2 regions of the Alloyangia pacifica genome follow, and region 1 is predicted to be linked to the other one. Evidence: riboswitches for the same ligand, from Rfam matches in the RefSeq annotation. Region 1 holds a riboswitch; the other holds the start of a gene.

Evidence for each region. A riboswitch is a leader RNA that binds a small molecule or an ion and turns the genes downstream of it on or off. The one in region 1 is predicted to bind thiamine pyrophosphate.
Region 2: another riboswitch for thiamine pyrophosphate. It lies ahead of thiD (bifunctional hydroxymethylpyrimidine kinase/phosphomethylpyrimidine kinase); the one in region 1 lies ahead of CEW88_RS11710 (thiamine ABC transporter substrate-binding protein).

Annotation. Positions count from the first base shown of each region.
Region 1 is NZ_CP022189.1:2,420,178-2,429,710, forward strand. Features, by position in the region: gene CEW88_RS11685 (META domain-containing protein) at 1-87, opposite strand, end outside; gene CEW88_RS11690 (Lrp/AsnC family transcriptional regulator) at 141-620, opposite strand; gene putA (bifunctional proline dehydrogenase/L-glutamate gamma-semialdehyde dehydrogenase PutA) at 726-4,154, shown strand; gene CEW88_RS11700 (methyl-accepting chemotaxis protein) at 4,362-6,239, shown strand; gene aroC (chorismate synthase) at 6,388-7,488, opposite strand; TPP riboswitch at 7,682-7,790, shown strand; gene CEW88_RS11710 (thiamine ABC transporter substrate-binding protein) at 7,842-8,822, shown strand; gene CEW88_RS11715 (thiamine/thiamine pyrophosphate ABC transporter permease ThiP) at 8,798-9,533, shown strand, end outside.
Region 2 is NZ_CP022193.1:10,830-20,362, reverse strand. Features, by position in the region: gene CEW88_RS22595 (aminotransferase class V-fold PLP-dependent enzyme) at 1-610, opposite strand, end outside; gene CEW88_RS22590 (amino acid ABC transporter permease) at 677-1,348, opposite strand; gene CEW88_RS22585 (ABC transporter substrate-binding protein) at 1,442-2,251, opposite strand; gene CEW88_RS22580 (GntR family transcriptional regulator) at 2,429-3,079, shown strand; gene CEW88_RS22575 (amino acid ABC transporter ATP-binding protein) at 3,130-3,879, shown strand; gene CEW88_RS22570 (tryptophan 2,3-dioxygenase family protein) at 3,948-4,727, opposite strand; gene CEW88_RS22565 (Lrp/AsnC family transcriptional regulator) at 4,853-5,323, shown strand; TPP riboswitch at 5,412-5,515, shown strand; gene thiD (bifunctional hydroxymethylpyrimidine kinase/phosphomethylpyrimidine kinase) at 5,560-6,360, shown strand; gene CEW88_RS22555 (FAD-dependent oxidoreductase) at 6,365-7,333, shown strand; gene thiS (sulfur carrier protein ThiS) at 7,317-7,511, shown strand; gene CEW88_RS22545 (thiazole synthase) at 7,514-8,284, shown strand; gene CEW88_RS22540 (thiamine phosphate synthase) at 8,281-8,877, shown strand; gene CEW88_RS22535 (HesA/MoeB/ThiF family protein) at 8,874-9,533, shown strand, end outside.

The DNA of each region.
Region 1 (9,533 bases):
CACCGGCAAGCTGTCCAAGGAAGACTGCGCCGAGACCGGGGCGCCGGACACGACCACCAGCGCCGCGACCATCCAACGTATCATCATACCAAACTCCTCCTCCTCTCGGCGCGCCAGGGTCCGAGGCGGGGCGACCTGCGTCAGTCGGCGATCTCCGCCAGCCCGTCCTCTTTGACGGCCTGCATGGCGACATAGGTCGACGTGGTCGAGACATGCGGCAGGGTCGAGAGCTTTTCGGCCAGAACCCGCCGGTAGCTGCGCATGTCCGAGGTCCGCACCTTCAGAAGATAGTCGAAACTCCCGGCAATCAAATGCACTTGCTCAATCTCGGGGATCGCCGTAACCGCCTTGTTGAAGGCCTCGAGCGAGGTCTCCCGGGTGTCGGACATGCGCACCTCGACGAAGGCGACGTGGTCGAGCCCGAGCTGGATCGGGTCAAGGATGGCCCGGTAGCCGCGGATCACGCCAAGATCCTCGAGCCGCCGCAAACGCGCTTGGGTTGGGCTTTTGGACAGGCCAATGCGCTTGGCGAGTTCGGTGATCGACAGCCGCCCCTCCTCGGCGAGGGTGGTGAGAATCGCACGATCGAACCGGTCAAAGTCATCCGTGACGTTTTGCATCGTGACTTCCATCATCTTCGGAGAACCTGCCTTTCAGAAATACCATCTTCAGGAAAATCGACTTTCGAACCTGCTGTATCATAGGGCAAACGTCTGGAGATCACCATGCCCTACGACCCCCTGCCCGACCTGCGCGCCGAGATGGATGCCGCGACCTACGCCGATGAGGCCCGGACCATCGCGCGGCTGCGCAATCTCGCCGCGCTGACCGAAGGGGACCGTGCGAAGATCAACGCGCGCGGCGCCGATCTGGTCCGCGCCATCCGCGCCAGCGCCAAGCCCGGGCTGATGGAGGTCTTCCTCGCCGAATACGGCCTCTCGACCGACGAGGGCATCGCGCTGATGTGCCTCGCCGAGGCGCTGCTGCGGGTGCCGGATGCCGAAACCATCGACGCGCTGATCGAGGACAAGATCGCCCCCTCGGACTGGGGCAAGCACATGGGTCGCTCGACCTCGCCGCTGGTCAACGCCTCGACCTGGGCGCTGCTGCTGACCGGCAAGGTGCTCGACCCGAACCAGCGCCCCGGCCCGGTCGGCCACCTGCGCTCGGCCGTGCGCCGTCTGGGCGAGCCGGTGATCCGCAAGGCGGTCAGCCGCGCGATGAAGGAAATGGGCGCGCAGTTCGTGCTGGGAGAGACCATCCAGAGCGCGATGAAGCGCGGCGCGCAGCAGGAGGCCAAGGGCTACACCTACAGCTACGACATGCTGGGCGAAGCCGCCCGCACCGAACCCGACGCATTGCGCTACTTCAAGGCCTATGCCGACGCAATCCGAGCCATCGGCACGGCGGCCGAAACCGACGACCTGCGCGACAACCCCGGCATCTCGGTAAAGCTCTCGGCGCTCTACGCGCGCTACGAGGAAGGCCAGCATGACGACGTCATGCGCGTGCTCGTGCCGCGCCTCGTCGAGCTCTGCGAGATGGCCGCCAAGGCGAAGATCGGCCTCAATATCGACGCCGAGGAGGCCGACCGCCTCGCCATCTCGCTCGACGTGATCGAGGCGGCGCTGGCCTCCCCCTCTCTGGCCGGCTGGGACGGCTTCGGCGTAGTGGTGCAAGCCTATGGCAAGCGCGCGAGCCAGACCCTCGACTGGCTCTACGAGACCGCCAAGCGGCTCGACCGCAAGATCATGGTGCGGCTGGTGAAGGGCGCCTATTGGGACAGCGAGATCAAGCGTGCGCAGGTCATGGGCCTGACCGACTTCCCGGTCTTCACCGCCAAGCACAACACCGACATTTCCTACATCGCCAACGCCCGCAAGCTGCTGGGCATGACCGACCGCGTCTACCCGCAGTTCGCCGGGCACAACGCCCACACGGTGGCGGCGATCCTCGAGATGGCCGGCGATGACCGCGACAGCTTCGAGTTTCAGCGCCTGCACGGAATGGGCGAGCGGCTGCACGAGATCGTCCACGAGCAGGAAAAGACCCGCTGCCGCATCTATGCGCCTGTCGGTGCGCACCGCGACCTTCTGGCCTATCTCGTCCGCCGCTTGCTGGAGAACGGCGCCAACAGCTCCTTCGTCAACCAGATCGTCGACGAGAGCGTGCCACCCGAGGAGGTCGCCGCCGACCCCTTCACCGCCGAGGACTCCCGCACCCTCGCCCGCGGCCCCGAGCTGTTCCAGCCCGAGCGCGCCAACTCCGAGGGCTTCGATCTGACGGACCGTCCGACGATCGCCCGCGTCGAGGCCGCCCGTGCGCCCTTCGAGGCAATGATCTGGAAGGCCGGCCCGCTGCTCGCCGCCCCTGCGCCCTTGGGCGGGACCGAGGACGTGCTGAACCCCGCAAGCCTCACCAAGACTGGCGAGATCACCTGGTCCAGCGCCGAGACCGTGGCCGCCGCCGCCGCCGCCGGCCAGCCCTGGAGCGCCGCACCGCAAGAGCGCGCCGCGATCCTGAACAAGGCCGCGGACCTCTTTGAGCAGCACTTCGGCGAATTCTTCGCCCTGCTCGCCCGCGAGGCCGGCAAGACCCAGCTCGACGCCGTCGCCGAGCTCCGCGAGGCGGTGGACTTCCTGCGCTACTACGCCGCCCGCGCGGAGGGAGCCGCGCCGCAGGGCGTCTTCGCCTGCATCAGCCCGTGGAACTTCCCGCTGGCGATCTTCACCGGCCAGCTCTCCGCCGCGCTGGCGGCCGGCAACGCCGTGCTCGCCAAGCCCGCCGAGCAGACCTCGCTGATCGCCCACCGCGCCGTGCAGCTGCTGCATGAGGCCGGCGTGCCCGCCTCCGCCCTGCAGCTGCTGCCGGGTGCCGGAGAGGTCGGCGCCGCGCTAACCTCCAACCCGGCGGTGACGGGCGTCGCCTTCACCGGCTCGACCGAAACCGCGCAGATCATCCACAAGTCGATCGCCAGGCACCTTGCTCCCGGCACGCCCTTCATCGCCGAGACCGGCGGTCTCAACGCGATGATCGTCGACAGCACCGCCCTGCCCGAGCAAGCCGTGCGCGCCATCGTCGAGTCTGCGTTCCAGTCGGCAGGCCAGCGCTGCTCGGCCCTGCGTTGCCTCTACGTACAGGAGGACATCGCCCCGCATTTCACCGAGATGCTGATGGGCGCGATGGACGTGCTGAAACCCGGCGCGCCGTGGCATCTTTCGACCGACCTCGGCCCGGTGATCGACGCCGAGGCCAAGCAGGGCATCCTCGCCCATGTCGAGACCGCCCGGAGCGAAGGCCGCCTCCTGCACGAGATCGCCGTCCCCTCCGAGGGCCATTTCGTTGCGCCCACGCTGATCAAGGTCGGCGGCATCGACGATCTGGAGCGCGAGATCTTTGGCCCGGTCCTGCACCTCGCCACCTTCCGGGCGTTCGAGCTGGACGCGGTGATCGACGCGATCAACGACCGCGGCTATGGGCTGACATTCGGCCTGCAGACCCGCATCGATGACCGCGTGCAGCACGTCACCGAGCGCGTCCACGCCGGCAACATCTACGTCAACCGCAACCAGATCGGCGCCATCGTCGGCAGCCAGCCCTTCGGCGGCGAGGGGCTCTCGGGCACCGGGCCCAAGGCGGGCGGCCCGCTTTACGTCGACCGCTTCCGCGCCCACCCGGCGCCGCAGGCGGGCACGAGTTGGGGCACCGACGAGATCCCGGCGCGCCTCGAAGAGGCGCTGCGCAGTGCCGGCTGCGCGCCGCAGCCCGAGCGCAAGGACCTGCCCGGTCCAACCGGCGAGGCCAACCAATATATGACGCTGGCACGCGAGCCCGTGCTCTGCATGGGTCCGGGGCCAGAGGCTGCCGCGGCGCAGGCCGAGGCGATCCGCGCCCTCGGCGGCGTGGCGGTCACTGCCCATGGCAGGATCGCGCCGCAGGTGCTGGCCACGCTCAAGGGCATCTCGGCGGCGCTTTGGTGGGGGGGAGCCAGCGAAGCCGCGGCCTATCGTCAGGCGCTGGCAGGGCGCGAGGGGCCGATCCTGACGCTTATCACCGGCGCGCCGGACAAGGGGCATGCCCGCGCCGAACGCCACGTCTGCATCGACACCACCGCCTCCGGCGGCAACGCGGCCCTGCTCGGCGGCAACATGTAAGGGCTGCCCCGGCAGGCTTGCCAAGCTCCGGTCACCCTCGGCGCCTCCGCAGACCCCTGCGGGGGCGCCTGCGCTTCCCACGGGCGCCTGCGGGAAACGGATCGAATTCGCTGCAATCTGCGGCGGTACGAAGGGTTTGTTTACCCCGCGCTGCTAGCGAAGACATGTCCGGCGCGCCGAGCGCCATGTCTCAAGCAGGAATGGGTCATGAGCAGGTTCACCATCCGCGTACAATTGCTGATCCTAGGATCGGTCTTCATGCTGCTGACGCTGGCGCTCGCCCTGGCCTCGGGCTTTATCCAGATGCGCATGTCAAACAGCCTCGACTTCGGCAGTGATCTTCGGCGCCAGAACGCCGTTCTGAACACCGTGCAGTCGCAGATCGATCACTCCGGCCTGGCGATCCTGCACTACGAACACGGCGGCACCGAACCGCTCGACCAGCTCCGCGCGAACCTTCTGTCGATACAGACATTGGTGGATGATAATGCCGACGCCTTCATGAACCCCGCCTCCCCCGAGGCCCGGCGCCCGGATTTCCAGACCCGGCTCCAGGCGGTCGCCTCCCTGGCGAAGGGGCTGGTTCCGCAGATCGACACGCTGACGATCCCCGGGTTCACCATCTTCGAACGCGACACCCACATCAGCTCGGTCCTGCTGCCCACCATCGACAAAGCGCGGAAGGAAGTTTCCGCCATGCGCACCGAGCTTCACCTCCTCGCCAAACGCGCCGAGGAGCAGTCCACCGAGGCGGTGGACACAGGGCGCTTCATGCTGGTCGGCGCCAATGCTGTGGCAGTGGCCCTGTCGCTCGTGTGCATCATCGGCTTCGGCAAGCTGCTCGCCCGCCCCTTCCAGACCGCCGCCGGCGCGGTCCAGCGCATCGCCCAGGGCGACTACGCGGCCGAGATCGAGGGGCAGACGCGCGGCGACGAGGCCGGCTCTATCGCCCGCAACCTCGAAGAGTTGCGCGGCCGCCTGCTCCAGGCCGACGAGAGCAGCGCCCAGGAACGCGCGGCCAACGACCGCCGCCTCGGCTTGTTCCAGGCCCTCGGCACCGCTATGGGAAACCTCTCGCGCGGGGATGCCAGCCACCGGCTCGACGCCGAAGAGTGGCGCAGCCTCGATCACAGCGCGGTTCAGCTCTGCGAGGATTTCAACGCGCTCTCGGAGGGAATCGGCACTTTGGTCAGCTCGCTGCGGGCCTCCGCTGATACGGTGCAGCGCAACTCCAAGGAACTGTCCAACATGTCCCGCGACATGTCGCGCCGCTCCGAGGTGCAAGCCGCCACGCTCGAGGAATCCGCCGCCGCGCTGGAGCAGCTCTCCTCCAGCGTCCGCGCCGCCGCCGACCGCGCCGAGGACGCCGACCGCCGCGTCGGAGAGGGCCGCCGCCGCGCCGAAGAGGGCGGCGCGGTCATGGAGAAGGCACTCGCGGCCATGGGCTCCATCGCCGCCTCCTCCGACCAGATCACCCAGATCATCGGCGTCATCGACGACATTGCCTTCCAAACCAACCTCCTGGCGCTCAACGCCGGGGTCGAGGCGGCCCGCGCCGGCGAGTCGGGCAAGGGCTTTTCCGTGGTCGCCTCCGAGGTCCGGTCCCTGGCACAACGCGCGTCGGAATCCGCACGGGAAATCAAGGCGCTGGTGTCAAATAGCTCGCAACAGGTCAAGGATGGCGGTCAACTCGTGGAACAGACGGGCACGGCGCTCTCCGACATCGTGCGCAACGTGAGCGAGGTCTCCGAACTTGTCGCCGAGATCGCCACCGCCGCCAAGGAACAGGCCGCCGGCCTGCAAGAGATCAACGTCGGCGTGGCGGAACTCGACAAGGTCACCCAGCAGAACGCCGCCATGGTCGGCGAGACGAGCACCGCCAGCGACCAGCTCAACAGCGAAGCCGACCGTCTGCTGTCGCAACTCAACCGCTTCTCGGGCGCGGAACTCTCCGACAGCTCCGAAGTCACCCCGCTGGCGGTGCCGATCGAGAACTTCGAGCCCGCGCCGCCTAGCGTGGGCCCGGCCACGCCCGCGCCTGCAAGGGCGGCGGCCGGGGACGACGTGAGCTGGGAAGAGTTCTGAGGTGCCGCACGCCGGCCCACGGCGCCGTTCCTCAGAATGGCCGCAGCTGACGCGGGGGTGATGGCGCACCCTCGCAAGGCTGCGTCACATCCCTGGCGCGGCAGTCGCGCCCGCCGGGATGCAAAGCCAGATCGGTCGTTGCTTGGGCTCAGCCGATATGCCCGCGGTTCGCGCCGATCTGGCCGCGATGCAGCAGCAGGTGATCAAGGATCACGCAGGCCATCATTGCCTCGCCCACCGGCACCGCGCGGATACCGACGCAAGGGTCATGCCGCCCCTTGGTGACGATCTCCGTTTCCTCGCCGGTCTCGGTCACCGTCTTGCGCGGGGTCAGGATCGACGAGGTCGGCTTCACCGCGAAGCGCACCACCACGTCCTGACCCGTGGAAATCCCGCCAAGAATGCCGCCCGCGTGGTTCGAGCTGTAGACCGGCCCGTCCGGCCCCATGGTGATCTCGTCGGCGTTCAGGGTGCCGGTCAGCGTGGCCGCCGCCATGCCTTCGCCGATTTCGACCGCCTTCACCGCGTTGATCGACATCATCGCCGCCGCGAGATCGGTGTCGAGCTTGCCGTAGATCGGCGCACCCAGCCCGGCCGGCACGCCGCGCGCCGTCACCTCGATCACCGCACCGACGCTGTCCCCGGATTTACGCAGCCCGTCGAGGTAGTCCGCCCAGCCCTCGGCCGCCTCGGCATCCGGGCACCAGAACGGGTTGCGGGCGATCTCCTCCCAGTCGAAGCGCGACCGGTCGATGGCTTGCGGGCCCATCTGCACCATGTAGCCGGTGATCTGCAGCCCCGGTGCCAGTTCGGCCAGCGCCGCGCGCGCCAGACCGCCCGCCGCCACCCGCGCCGCGGTCTCGCGCGCCGAGGAGCGGCCACCGCCGCGATAGTCACGGATGCCGTATTTCTGGAAGTAGGTGATGTCGGCATGGCCCGGTCGGAACTTCGCCGCGATCTCGGAATAGTCCTTTGAACGCTGGTCGGTGTTCTCGATCATCAGCTGCACCGGCGTGCCGGTGGTCTGCCCTTCGAACACGCCCGAAAGAATCTTCACCGCGTCGGGCTCGCGCCGCTGGGTGGTGTACTTGTTCTGACCCGGCTTGCGCAGGTCGAGCCAATTCTGCAGCGCCGCCTCGTCGATCGGCACGCCCGGCGGGCAGCCGTCCACCGTGGCACCAAGTGCAGGTCCGTGGCTCTCGCCCCAGGTGGTCACGCGGAAGAGATGGCCGAAGGTGTTGAGGCTCATGGTCGGGTCTCCTGTGTCGTGCCGTCCGGGTGCAAGCTTGCGAAATCCCGCGCCGCGGGCTCGCCGTTCAGGCCAGTCTGTTAGGCCAGAGCGGCCCATGCCTCAAGGGAATTGTCTCGCCGCACCCCGAGGTCGCGCATGGCCGGGCCCGGGGCGAATGACCTTGCCAGACGCCCCCACCCCGGCTAGGTCTTGCGCTACCTCGGGGTGCCGCCCGCGCAAGCGCCGGCTGAGATGCAAATCGCGAACCCGTTGAACCTGACCCGGTTAACACCGGCGGAGGGAAGGTCACGGCCCCGGGCGCAGCGCCCCTCGGCCCATCTTGCCCTCTCGCCGCAAATTTGGAGGATGCCATGAAGGCCATCAGTTTTGCAGCGGGATGTCTCTTTGCCAGCACGGCGCTGGCGCAGGAGCCCGTTCTGACCGTCTACGCCGGCGACTACGTCGTCTCGGAGTGGGGTCCCGGCCCGAAGATCGAGGAGATGTTCGAGGCGCGCTGCGGCTGCGACCTGCAGTTCAAGCCCGGCGACCTGCTGCCGCGCCTGCTGCTCGAGGGGGAGCGGACCGAGGCCGACGTGGTCTTCGGCCTCAACACCGACGTGACCAAGAGGGCGCGCGAGAGCGGCCTCTTCGCCCCGCATGGCGTGGACCTCTCTCCGCTCACCCTGCCGATCGACTGGACCGACGACACCTTCCTTCCCTACAACTACGGCGAGACGGCCTTTGTCTACGACAGCAGCCGTTTGCCCGAGCCGCCCACGAGCTTCGACGCGCTGCTCGACGCGCCGGACGATCTGAAAATCGTCATCCAGGACCCGCGCAGCTCGATCTCGGGCCTTGCCATGGCGCTCTGGGTGCAATCCATCTACGGCGATGGGGCCGAGGACGCCTGGCGCAAGCTCGCCCCGAAGATCCTGACCGTCACCAAGGGCTGGTCGGAAAGCTACGGGCTCTTCACCGACGGCGAGGCCGACATGGTGCTGAGCTACACCACCTCGCCCGCCTATCACATCATCGCCGAGGACGATCACAGCAAGAAGGCGCTGATCTTCCCCGAGGGCAACTACTTCATGGTCGAGCTGGCCGCGAAAGTGGCCATCAGCGACCAGCCCGAGCTGGCGCAAGAGTTCATGGAGTTCCTCCTGACCCCCGAGTTCCAGCAGATGATCGCCACCGGCAACTGGTCCTTCCCCGCGGCCCTGCCTCATGATGAGTGGCCCGAAGGGTTCAAGGAGCTCGAGCTGCCGAGCAAAGTGCTGTTCTACTCCGAGGACGAGGCCGCCGCGCTGCGCGACGAGGCCATCGAGGCATGGCGTCGCGGCCTCTCGCAATAAGCGCCGCGCTGATAGCGGCAGGGCTGGTGCTGGCCCTGGTGCTCGGCCCGGTCGCCGCGGTGCTGGCCCGCGCCGGAGGCTGGGGCACGCTCGGCCCCGGCGACTGGCAGGCGCTGCGCTTCACGCTCTGGCAGTCGCTGCTCTCGGCTGCCTTCTCGGTGGCGCTGGCGATTCCGGTCGCCCGCGCGCTGGCCCGGCGGCGCTTCCCGGGACGCGGGCTGCTGATCTCCCTGCTGGGTGCGCCCTTCATTCTGCCGACCATCGTCGCGGTGCTGGGGCTGATCGCGGTCTTCGGCCAGAACGGCCTGATCAACGTCACCCTGCGGGCGCTCGGCCTGAAGGGCTTCAGCATCTACGGGCTGCACGGCGTGGTGCTGGCGCATGTCTTCTTCAACCTGCCGCTCGCGACCCGGCTGCTGCTGCAGGGCTGGCTGGCGATCCCCGCCGAGCGCTTCCGGCTTGCCGCTTCGCTGGGCCTCTCGCCCCGGGCCATGTTCCGCACGCTGGAACTGCCGATGCTGCTGCGCATCGCGCCCGGCGCCTTCGCCGTGATCTTCGTCATCTGCCTGTCGAGCTTTGCCGTGGCGCTGACGCTAGGCGGCGGGCCGCGCGCCACGACGGTGGAGCTGGCAATCTACCAGGCGGTGCGCTTCGATTTCGACCTTGGCCGGGCGGCGCTGCTCTCGGTGATCCAGCTCGGCCTCGCGCTGG
Region 2 (9,533 bases), on a different replicon from region 1:
GGGCGAAGTCGACCCCCGGGGCGGTCACGTCATAGGGCAGCAGGCCGGCGCCCTGAGTCAGATCGACGCCGATCATCGAGCCCATCTCCCGGCCATGAGCGACAAGCCGGGGAATGTCGAGCCGGTGGGAACTCGTCGAGCTGATCCAGGTCAGCAGCGCGAGCGCGACGCTCTCGTCCCACTCGGCGATCATGTCCTCTTCCTCGACCCAGGGGCTGCCCTGGCGCATCGCCACGGTGACCAGCTCGAACCCGAAGCGCTTGGCGAGCCCCGCCAAAAGGAAATGCAGCGACGGGAAGCCATCCTCGGCAACCAGCACCTTCTTGCCGCGCAACGTCCCTTCCGGCAGCGCGCCGATGACGGACATCAAGCCAGATGTGACGTTCTCGGTGGTGGCGACGGTCCCCCTTGGCGCGTGGATGAGATCGCCCCAAAGGTCGATGAACCGCTGCCGCTTGCCGAGGATCTCACTCCATTGCGCGCCATTCGGGGCCGACCAGACCTCGGAGAACTCGGTGAGCCCGGCGGTCATGTCCTGCTGTTTGCCATCGTACTGACCGATGGAATGATAGAGAAAATATGCATCTCCGGTGCCCGAGACTTCGGCCATCATGCTCTCCTGTAGTTCAGATTTGGGGCCCGGTGCAGGAACGGTCCGGGCGGATCGGAGCGCCGCTCAGCGGTACCCACGCTTGAAACGTTGCTCCAGCCAGCCGGTGAACCGCACCATCGGCCAGAGCAGCGCGACGTAGAGCGCCGCGGCCAGCAACAGGGGCGTCGGGTTGGCAAAGAGGGCCTGCGCGTCGGTGGCCTGCTTGAGCAGATCTCCCATGGCCACGACGGAGGCCAGCGAGGTGTCCTTCATGATCGACACGCAATAGGACGCCAGCGGCGGGATCATCATGCGAAACGCCTGCGGCAGGATCACCTTGCGCATCGTGGTCGCGAATGACAGGCCAAGGGCGTCGGAAGCTTCAAACTGGCCTTTCGGCACCGCTTCGATCCCGGCCCGGACCACCTCGGCGGTATAGGCGGCGAGGATCAGCGACAGGGCAATCGTCGCCGCCATGAAGGAGGACAGCACGATGCCGGCGAAGGGCAGCGCATAGTAGACGAGGATCAGCACGACCAGCGCGGGGATCGCGCGAAAGACGTCGATGTAGAAGGTCGCCAGCAGTCGCAGGGCCTTGGGCGAATAAAGCCGCACCAGGCAGATGACCACGCCCAGGACTCCGCCGCAAACGATCGAGGCCGCACCCAGCAGGATCGTGTAGACAAGCCCCTGCATGAGCAACGGGAAGGCCCGCCTCATGACATCGATATTGAAGAAAATATCGAGAATTTCCATATTTAGCTCCGGTAGATCATGGTCGGTCCGGCCTGCGTTCATCGTCTCGCTGGGCGGATGGAAGGGCGCGGCGCGCCCTTCCATGGCAGCGTGTCACTCGGCGGAAGTCGGGATCGGCAGCGGGGTCACCGTCAGGCTGCCCTCGGCGGGGGCTTCGCCGAACCACTTTTCGTAGATGCCGGCCATGGTGCCGTCTTCCTTCATCGCCGAAATGGCGTCGTTGAACGCCTGCAGATGATCGGAATTTTTCGGCATCATGATCGCGAACTTGTCGCCTGTCGGAATGTCGAAGGCGACCTTCAGGTCACCCATCTGGGCCTGGGTGAAGGCATAGCGCAGGCCGACGATGTCGTTCACCGCAACATCGATCCGGCCACTGCGCAGATCGGTGAGCAGGTTCGCGGTGGAATCGTAGCTCGCATAGGACTTGTACCCCAGCTCTTCCTCACGCTCCTTGATCCAGGTTTCCGGGAAAGACGTCGCGATTGAGCCGATACGCTTGCCGCGCAGATCCTCCTGCCCGGCGATGTCCGTGCCGGCCTTCGCCGCGACGCCAAGCGCACCCGAAAAATAGGGCTGGGTGAAGGATTGGGCCTGCAGGCGATCCTCGGTGATGCTCAGCGAGGAGATCACCGCGTCCACCCGGCCCGACGCCGTGGCGACGAAAAGCGCGCGGAAGTCGAGGCCGGTGATCTCGGCGGTGGTGCCGAGCCGCGCCGCGATCTCCTCGACAATGTCGACCTCGAAGCCCTCGAAGGCACCGGCCTCGTTCTTGAATTCCCACGGCGGGTTGGCGGGATAGGAGCCGATCTTCAGCGCGTCCGCCGCCAGCACGGGCGCGGCGGACAGGGCGGCGAAAGCGGCGAGGGCAAGGCCCGCAAGGGTCTGTCGTCTGGTGGTCATGGTGTCTTCCTGTTGTGGCGTGAAGCACATTCGTGTCGTTCTGTGTGACTACCGATTGCACCTTCCGTATACTGATTCAAACATTTTCTTTAAGTCTAAAGCTTATTTATTGCGCTATGACGTAGAACTCGCCAGAATAGCCTCGACATCAGTATACAGCTTAGCATGGAACGCAGGATGACGGAGCGCCCAAAGCGTCACATCAAGGACGCGATCTACGAGACCTACCTCAGGCGGCTTCAGCGCGGCGAGATCACCCATGAAGATCGACTGATCGACCTCGCGATCGCTGAGGAATTCGCGGTCTCGCGGATGCCGGTGCGGGACGCGCTCATGCGCCTGACCCACGAGGGCTATCTCGAAAGCACCACCCGCGGCTTTGCGCTGCCCAACCTGAGCCAATCGCAAATCCTCGAGATCTTCGAGCTTCGCCGGCTGCTGGAGCCGCGCGCCGCGGCGCTCGCCACCTCCGAGCTGACGGACGCGGACCTGGATGCCCTTGCCGCCGCCGTCGCCCGCTCGGAGCGGACGCTGGAAACAGGCGATGTGGAAGCGCTCTATGCCGCTTCGGAAGACATCCGCCGGATCTGGATCATGGGGGTGCCGAACACCGCCCTGCGCGAGACCATCCTACGATACATCGCACAAATCCAATGCGTCCGCCTCGCAACGTTGCACGACTCCGCCTCGCACCAGACGCTTGTCGATTTCCACCGGCAGATGGTCTCGGCCTTCACCACGCGCAACGGGGCTCAGGTCGAATTGCTGTTCTTGCGCTTCGTCCTCGCGGGCGAAGAAAGCTACCGGCGCCTGCACCCCGTCTCGTGACGGCGCAGGGAAACACCCCGATTCCCCGACTTTTCCGACAGGACTGACTGATGACCAAGGCCCCTGCCCCTGCGATCCGGATCTCCGGCCTCAACAAATGGTACGGCAATTTTCATGTGCTTAAGGATATCAACCTGACGGTTGCCCAAGGCGAGCGGATCGTCATCGCCGGCCCATCCGGCTCCGGAAAATCCACGCTGATCCGCTGCATAAACCGGCTCGAGGCGCACGAGGCGGGCGTCATCACCGTCGAGGGGGTGGAGCTGACCTCCGACACGAAAAACATCAGTCGCATCCGCTCGGAAGTCGGCATGTGCTTCCAGCAGTTCAACCTCTTCCCGCACATGACGATCCTCGAGAATTGCATCCTCGCACCCATGTCCGTGCGCAAGGCTTGGCGCAGCGAGGCGATTGACACCGCGATGCACTACCTTGAGCGCGTGCGCATCGCCGATCAGGCCAACAAGTACCCCGGCCAACTTTCCGGCGGCCAGCAACAACGGGTGGCGATCGCGCGCTCTCTTTGCATGAAGCCCCGGATCATGCTCTTCGACGAACCGACTTCGGCGCTCGACCCCGAGATGATCAAGGAAGTCCTCGAGACCATGGTTGGCCTTGCCCAGGACGGCATGACCATGCTCTGCGTCACCCACGAGATGGGCTTCGCGCGGCAGGTCGCGGACCGCGTCATCTTCATGGATCGCGGCCAGATCATCGAAGAGAATGCGCCGGAACCCTTCTTCAGCGCCCCGCAGAACGACCGCACCAAGCTTTTCCTGAGCCAGATCTTCGGCCACTGAGCCGGCGGCGTACTCCGGCGGCCTCCTGACCGGCAGGCAGGAGACGACGGGAAGGCCCGGTCGGTGCCTCAGCCCATCGGGCAGCCCCCGGCGACGGCGGGCTTCTGCGGCTTGTCGTGAATGGCCTCGCGCACGACCCCGTAGCTCGCGCCCCACGCGTCGGTCATATCGCAGCGCACATCCCAGAGCTCGGGAAAGAATCGGTGCTTGGCGCCCGCTTCCAGCAGCCCCACGGGGCGCCCCTTCAACGATCTTGACCCCAGCCCGATCGACCGGTGGATGAGGTAGAGGTGCATGGCGCGAAACTTCTGGAACAGCTCATCATACTCGATCAGGGCCTCGGCGACGACATAGCTCTCGCCATGATCGTACTTGGCGTCGTAGACCTCCGCGACGGTCAGCCCCTTGCCATCGAGATAGGTCGCCTTGTAGGCGCTCCACAGATCGTTGGGCATGCGCAGCAGCGTCTGGAAGCCCGGGCTTTCCTGGCCGGATCCGTTGCCGAGCTGCAGGCGGATTTCCTGGTATTCGCGCGGCGACATCGTCTCCAGCACATCGAGCTGCGCCGTCATCAGCCGCATCAGACGGTGAACCCGCCCCATGAGTGTCACGACCCGGTGGGTGTTGCCTTCGTCGAGGTAGGCCATCACATCGACCAGCGTGTAGGCCATCAGCTTCATCCAAAGCTCTTCGACCTGGTGGACGATCTGGAATTGCAGCTCGTCGGCGTTGCACATCTCGGCCAGGGGTTTCTGGCAGTCCAGGAGCTTGGCCACATCCAGATAGACGCCATAGTCCAGCATCTTCGGGGACTCGATCATCTCGTGATACTCGGCGCGGGATTTCATCTGCAGCTCCACTGTTGGATATCCCGACATGTTCCCCTAATCTGGGAAATCATTATTCTCATTCCGCGAATTTTCGGGGAAATTTGGGAATGAATCACCTCACTTTCGAGGATCGGAGAGAACGAATGGATGCCGTCGATCTGAAAATCCTGGGACTCCTCGAAGCAGACGCGCGCCTGTCTTTCGCCGAGCTGTCAGACCGGCTGCAGATGTCGAAAACCCCGGTCTGGAAACGCGTCAAGGCCCTTGAGCTGGCCGGTGCGATCACCGGCTACAAAGCCGTGCTCGACCCGGCGGCCCTGGGGTTCGGGCTCGAGGCCAACATCACAGTGACGCTCGATTTCGAAGCTGCGGAAGCCTTCGAGCGCGAAGTGACGCGGCATCCGTCGATCTGGCGATGCCATGCCACGACGGGCGACGCCGACTATGCCCTTCATGTCATCGCCCGCGACATGGCCGAGATGGACACTCTCATCCGCTACGAGATCGCGCGCTTTCCCGGAGTCATCCGCACCCGGACCTCCGTGATCACCCGTGCGATCAAGCGTGATCAGAGCCTCGCCGATCTCGCGACACGGCGCCCCGACAAGGGTTAGAAGGCCCGAGCGGCAGCGACGGTGCGGCGCGGGCACAACGAGATCGTGCCAGCCGGTTTGACTTCGGTCCGCCGCGTTGCTACGGATTTGCATACCGTTGGGGTGCCTCGAAGAGGCTGAGAGGCGTGAATGCGCTAACCCATCGAACCTGATCCGGGCAATACCGGCGTAGGGAACGGTCTACAGCTATCGGACGTTTTCCATGCGCGGTGCCCTTGTTTTTGGAGGAGCACCCTTTGGCGCATGTCGCTTTGACCATAGCCGGATCCGACAGCAGCGGCGGGGCGGGCATCCAGGCGGACCTGAAGACCATGTCCGCGCTTGGTGTCTACGGCGCCAGCGTCATCACCGCGGTGACCGCCCAGAACACCTGTGCCGTATCTGCCGTGCACGCCATCCCGCAAGACATCATCGAAGCGCAGATCAGCGCCGTGCTGAGCGATCTCGACGTGCGCGCGGTCAAGATCGGAATGCTGGCGACGCCGGATATCATCGACTGCGTGACCCGCGCCCTCGCGGGATATGGCGGCGCCATCGTGCTCGATCCGGTGATGATCGCAAAGTCCGGAGACGCTCTGCTTGCCCCTGACGCCGTGGCGGCGCTGCGCGAGAAACTTGCCCCCCGTGCGACCCTCGTGACCCCGAACCTGCCCGAGGCCGCCGCGTTGCTGCGTCTGCCCCTCGCCAGCACCGCGGAGGAGATGACCGACCAGGGCAAGGCGCTCTGCGCAGGCGGGGCGCAGGCCGTCCTGATGAAGGGGGGCCACGCCGAGGGCGCGCTCTGCGAGGATATCCTGATCTCGGGCGGCGAGGTTCTGGCCAGCTTCACCGCGCCGCGCCAGCTCACCCGCAACACCCATGGCACCGGCTGCACGCTCTCCTCGGCCATCGCCGCCGGGCTGGCAAAGGGGCTGCCGCTCGCGGAGGCCACCGCCGAGGCGCACCGCTACGTGCAGCAGGCGATTGCGGCCGCTGACGGCCTGAATGTCGGCCACGGCCATGGGCCGCTGCACCACTTCCACAATGTCTGGAGCTGAGGCGATGTTCTCAGTCATCGGATCCGGCGTTGCGGGCCTCGCGGTCGCCAGCGAACTGGCCGCGCGCGGCGCCGAGGTCCAGGTCTTCGACCCGGCGGGCCCGCCGGGGCCGCATGGCTGCTCGTGGTGGGCGGGCGGCATGTTGGCGCCATGGTGCGAATACGAAAACGCCGAGGAGCCGGTGCTCCGGCTCGGCCAGCAGGCGATCGGCTGGTGGCAAGAGCGCACTACGGTGGCGCACTGCGGCACGCTGGTCGTCGCCGGGCGACGCGACCTGCCCGACTTGCGCCGCTTTGCGCGCCGCACCGAGGGGTTTCGCGAGGTCGACGCCGAGCTGGCCGAGCTCGAGCCTGACCTGCACGGCTACTCGAAGGGGCTCTTTTTCGAGGACGAGGCGCATCTGAACCCTCGCCAGGCGCTGGCCGACCTTTATGCCGACCTGCAGGCGCGCGGCGTGGCGTTTCACGCGACCGAGGCGCCCGAGGACCTGCAGAATGCAATCGACTGCCGGGGCCTGAGCGCGCGCGACACCCTGCACGACCTGCGCGGGGTGAAGGGCGAGATGCTGGTGATCCGCTGCCCGGACGTGACGCTTTCGCGTCCAGTGCGCCTGCTGCACCCGCGCATCCCGCTCTACATCGTCCCCCGCGGGCGCGGCGTCTACATGCTGGGCGCGACGATGATCGAGAGCGAAGACCGCCGCCGGATCACCGCGCGCTCGATGCTCGAGCTGCTCAGCGCCGCCTATGCGCTGAGCCCCGCCTTCGGCGAGGCCGAGGTGCTCGAGATCGGCGTCGACTTGCGCCCCGCGTTTCCCGACAACCTACCCCGCATCCGCCGGACCGGCGGCCGGATCTACGCCAATGGCCTCTATCGCCACGGCTACCTGCTGGCGCCGGCGCTGGCGCGCGGCGTGGCCGATCTTGCCCTCAGCAACCTTCACACGGAGATGGTCGATGAAGATCGTGATTAACGGCGCCCCTCATGACGTGGCCGCCACGACCCTCGCGGGACTGCTCGAAGAACGCGAGGTTTCCGGGCGGGTCGCAACCGCGGTGAACGAGACCTTCGTCCCGGCCGCTCTACGCGCCTCGCATCCACTACACGACGGCGACCGCGTCGAAATTCTCGCCCCCATGCAGGGAGGATGACCATGAAACCCTTCTACGGCACCCAATTGCCCAACCCGCTGATGCTGGGCACCGCGCAATACCCAAGCCCCGCCCTCCTCGAGCAAGCCTTCCGAGAGAGCGGCGCCGGGGTCGCAACCGTGTCCTTGCGCCGCGAAGGCGCCGAGGGAGCGGGCGCCGCCTTCTGGAAGATGATCCAGGAGCTCGGCGTTCTCATCCTGCCCAACACCGCGGGCTGCCACACCGTCAAGGAGGCGGTGACCACCGCGCATATGGCGCGCGAGGTCTTCGGCACGCGCTGGATCAAGCTCGAACTGATCGGCCACACCGACAGCCTGCAACCCGATGTCTTCCAGCTGGTCGAGGCGGCGAAGATCCTGACCGAAGACGGCTTCCAAGTCTTCCCCTACACCACCGAGGACCTGATCGTCGGTGAGCGCCTGCTGGCCGCGGGCTGCGAGGTGCTGATGCCCTGGGGCGCGCCGATCGGATCAGGGCGCGGGCTCAACAACATCTACGCGCTGCGCGCCATGCGCTCGGAATTCCCCGAGGTGCCGCTGGTGATCGATGCCGGTATCGGTCTGCCGAGCCATGCGGCGCAGGCGATGGAGCTGGGTTATGACGCGGTGCTGCTCAACACCGCCGTCGCCCGCGCAGGCGATCCCGTGGCCATGGCCCGCGCCATGATGCGCGCGATCGAGGCGGGACGACTGGCGCATGAGGCCGACCCGATCGAGGCCCGCGACATGGCCGAAGCCTCGACCCCCGTTATCGGAAAGGCGTTTCTCGCATGACCCTCGACCGCTTCTACCCGATCTTCGATCACTCGGACTGGCTGCGCCGGATGCTGCCGCTCGGCGTCAAGCTGGTCCAGCTGCGCATCAAGGATCAGCCGCCGGAGACCGTCCGCGCAGAGATCGCTCTGTCGCGCGATCTGTGCCGCGCGCATGGGGCGGTGCTGGTGGTCAATGACCATTGGCAAGAGGCCATCGACCTCGGCTGCGACTGGCTGCACCTCGGGCAGGAGGATCTCGACACCGCCGATCTCGAAGCGATCCGCCGCGCCGGGCTGAAGCTCGGCGTCTCGACCCATGACGACGATGAGCTCGAACGCGTGATGGCGATGGATCCGGATTACGTCGCGCTCGGCCCGGTCTACCCGACGATCCTGAAGAAGATGAAATGGCACCAGCAGGGGCTGCCGCGCGTCACCGAGTGGAAGGCCCGCGTCGGTGCGGTACCGCTGGTGGCCATCGGCGGCATGTCGGTCGAGCGCGCCGGCGGTGTGTTCGAGGCCGGGGCCGACATCGTCTCGGCGGTCACCGACATCACGCTGAACACCGACCCGGAGGCCCGCATCCGCCAGTGGCTCGAGGCGACCCGATGAGCCGCTACGCGCGCCAGACCATCCTGCCGGAAGTGGGCGAGCCCGGCCAGCGCCGGCTGTCCGAGGCCCGAGTTCTGGTGGTCGGCGCGGGAGGGCTGGGCGCGCCGGTGCTGCCGCTGCTCGCCGGGGCGGGGGTTGGGCGGATCACCATCGTCGACGGCGACGTGGTGAGCCTGTCGAACCTGCACCGCCAGACCCTGTTCACCGAGGCCGACTGCAACCGGCCCAAGGCGCAGGTGGCCGCGGAGCGCTGCCGCGCGATCAACCCCGAGATCACCATCGAGTCCGTGCCGGACGTTCTGACCCCGGCCACCGCGCCCGAGCTGGTCCGCCACGCCGATCTCGTGCTCGACTGCGCCGACAGCTACGCGGTCAGCTACTTGCTGAGCGACCTGTGCCTTGCCGAGGGCCTGCCGCTGATCAGCGCCTCGGCGCTCGGGCTTGGCGGCTATGTCGGCGGCTTCTGCGGCGGCGCGCCCTCGCTCCGGGCGCTGTTCCCCGACGCGCCGGGCAACGGCGCGAGCTGCGCCACCGCCGGGGTGCTCGGCCCCGTGGTCGGCACCATCGGCGCAATGCAGGCGCAGATGGCGCTGAGCGTGCTGCTCGGCCTCTCGCCCTCGCCGCTCGGGCTGATGGTTCGCTACGATGGTCTCGAG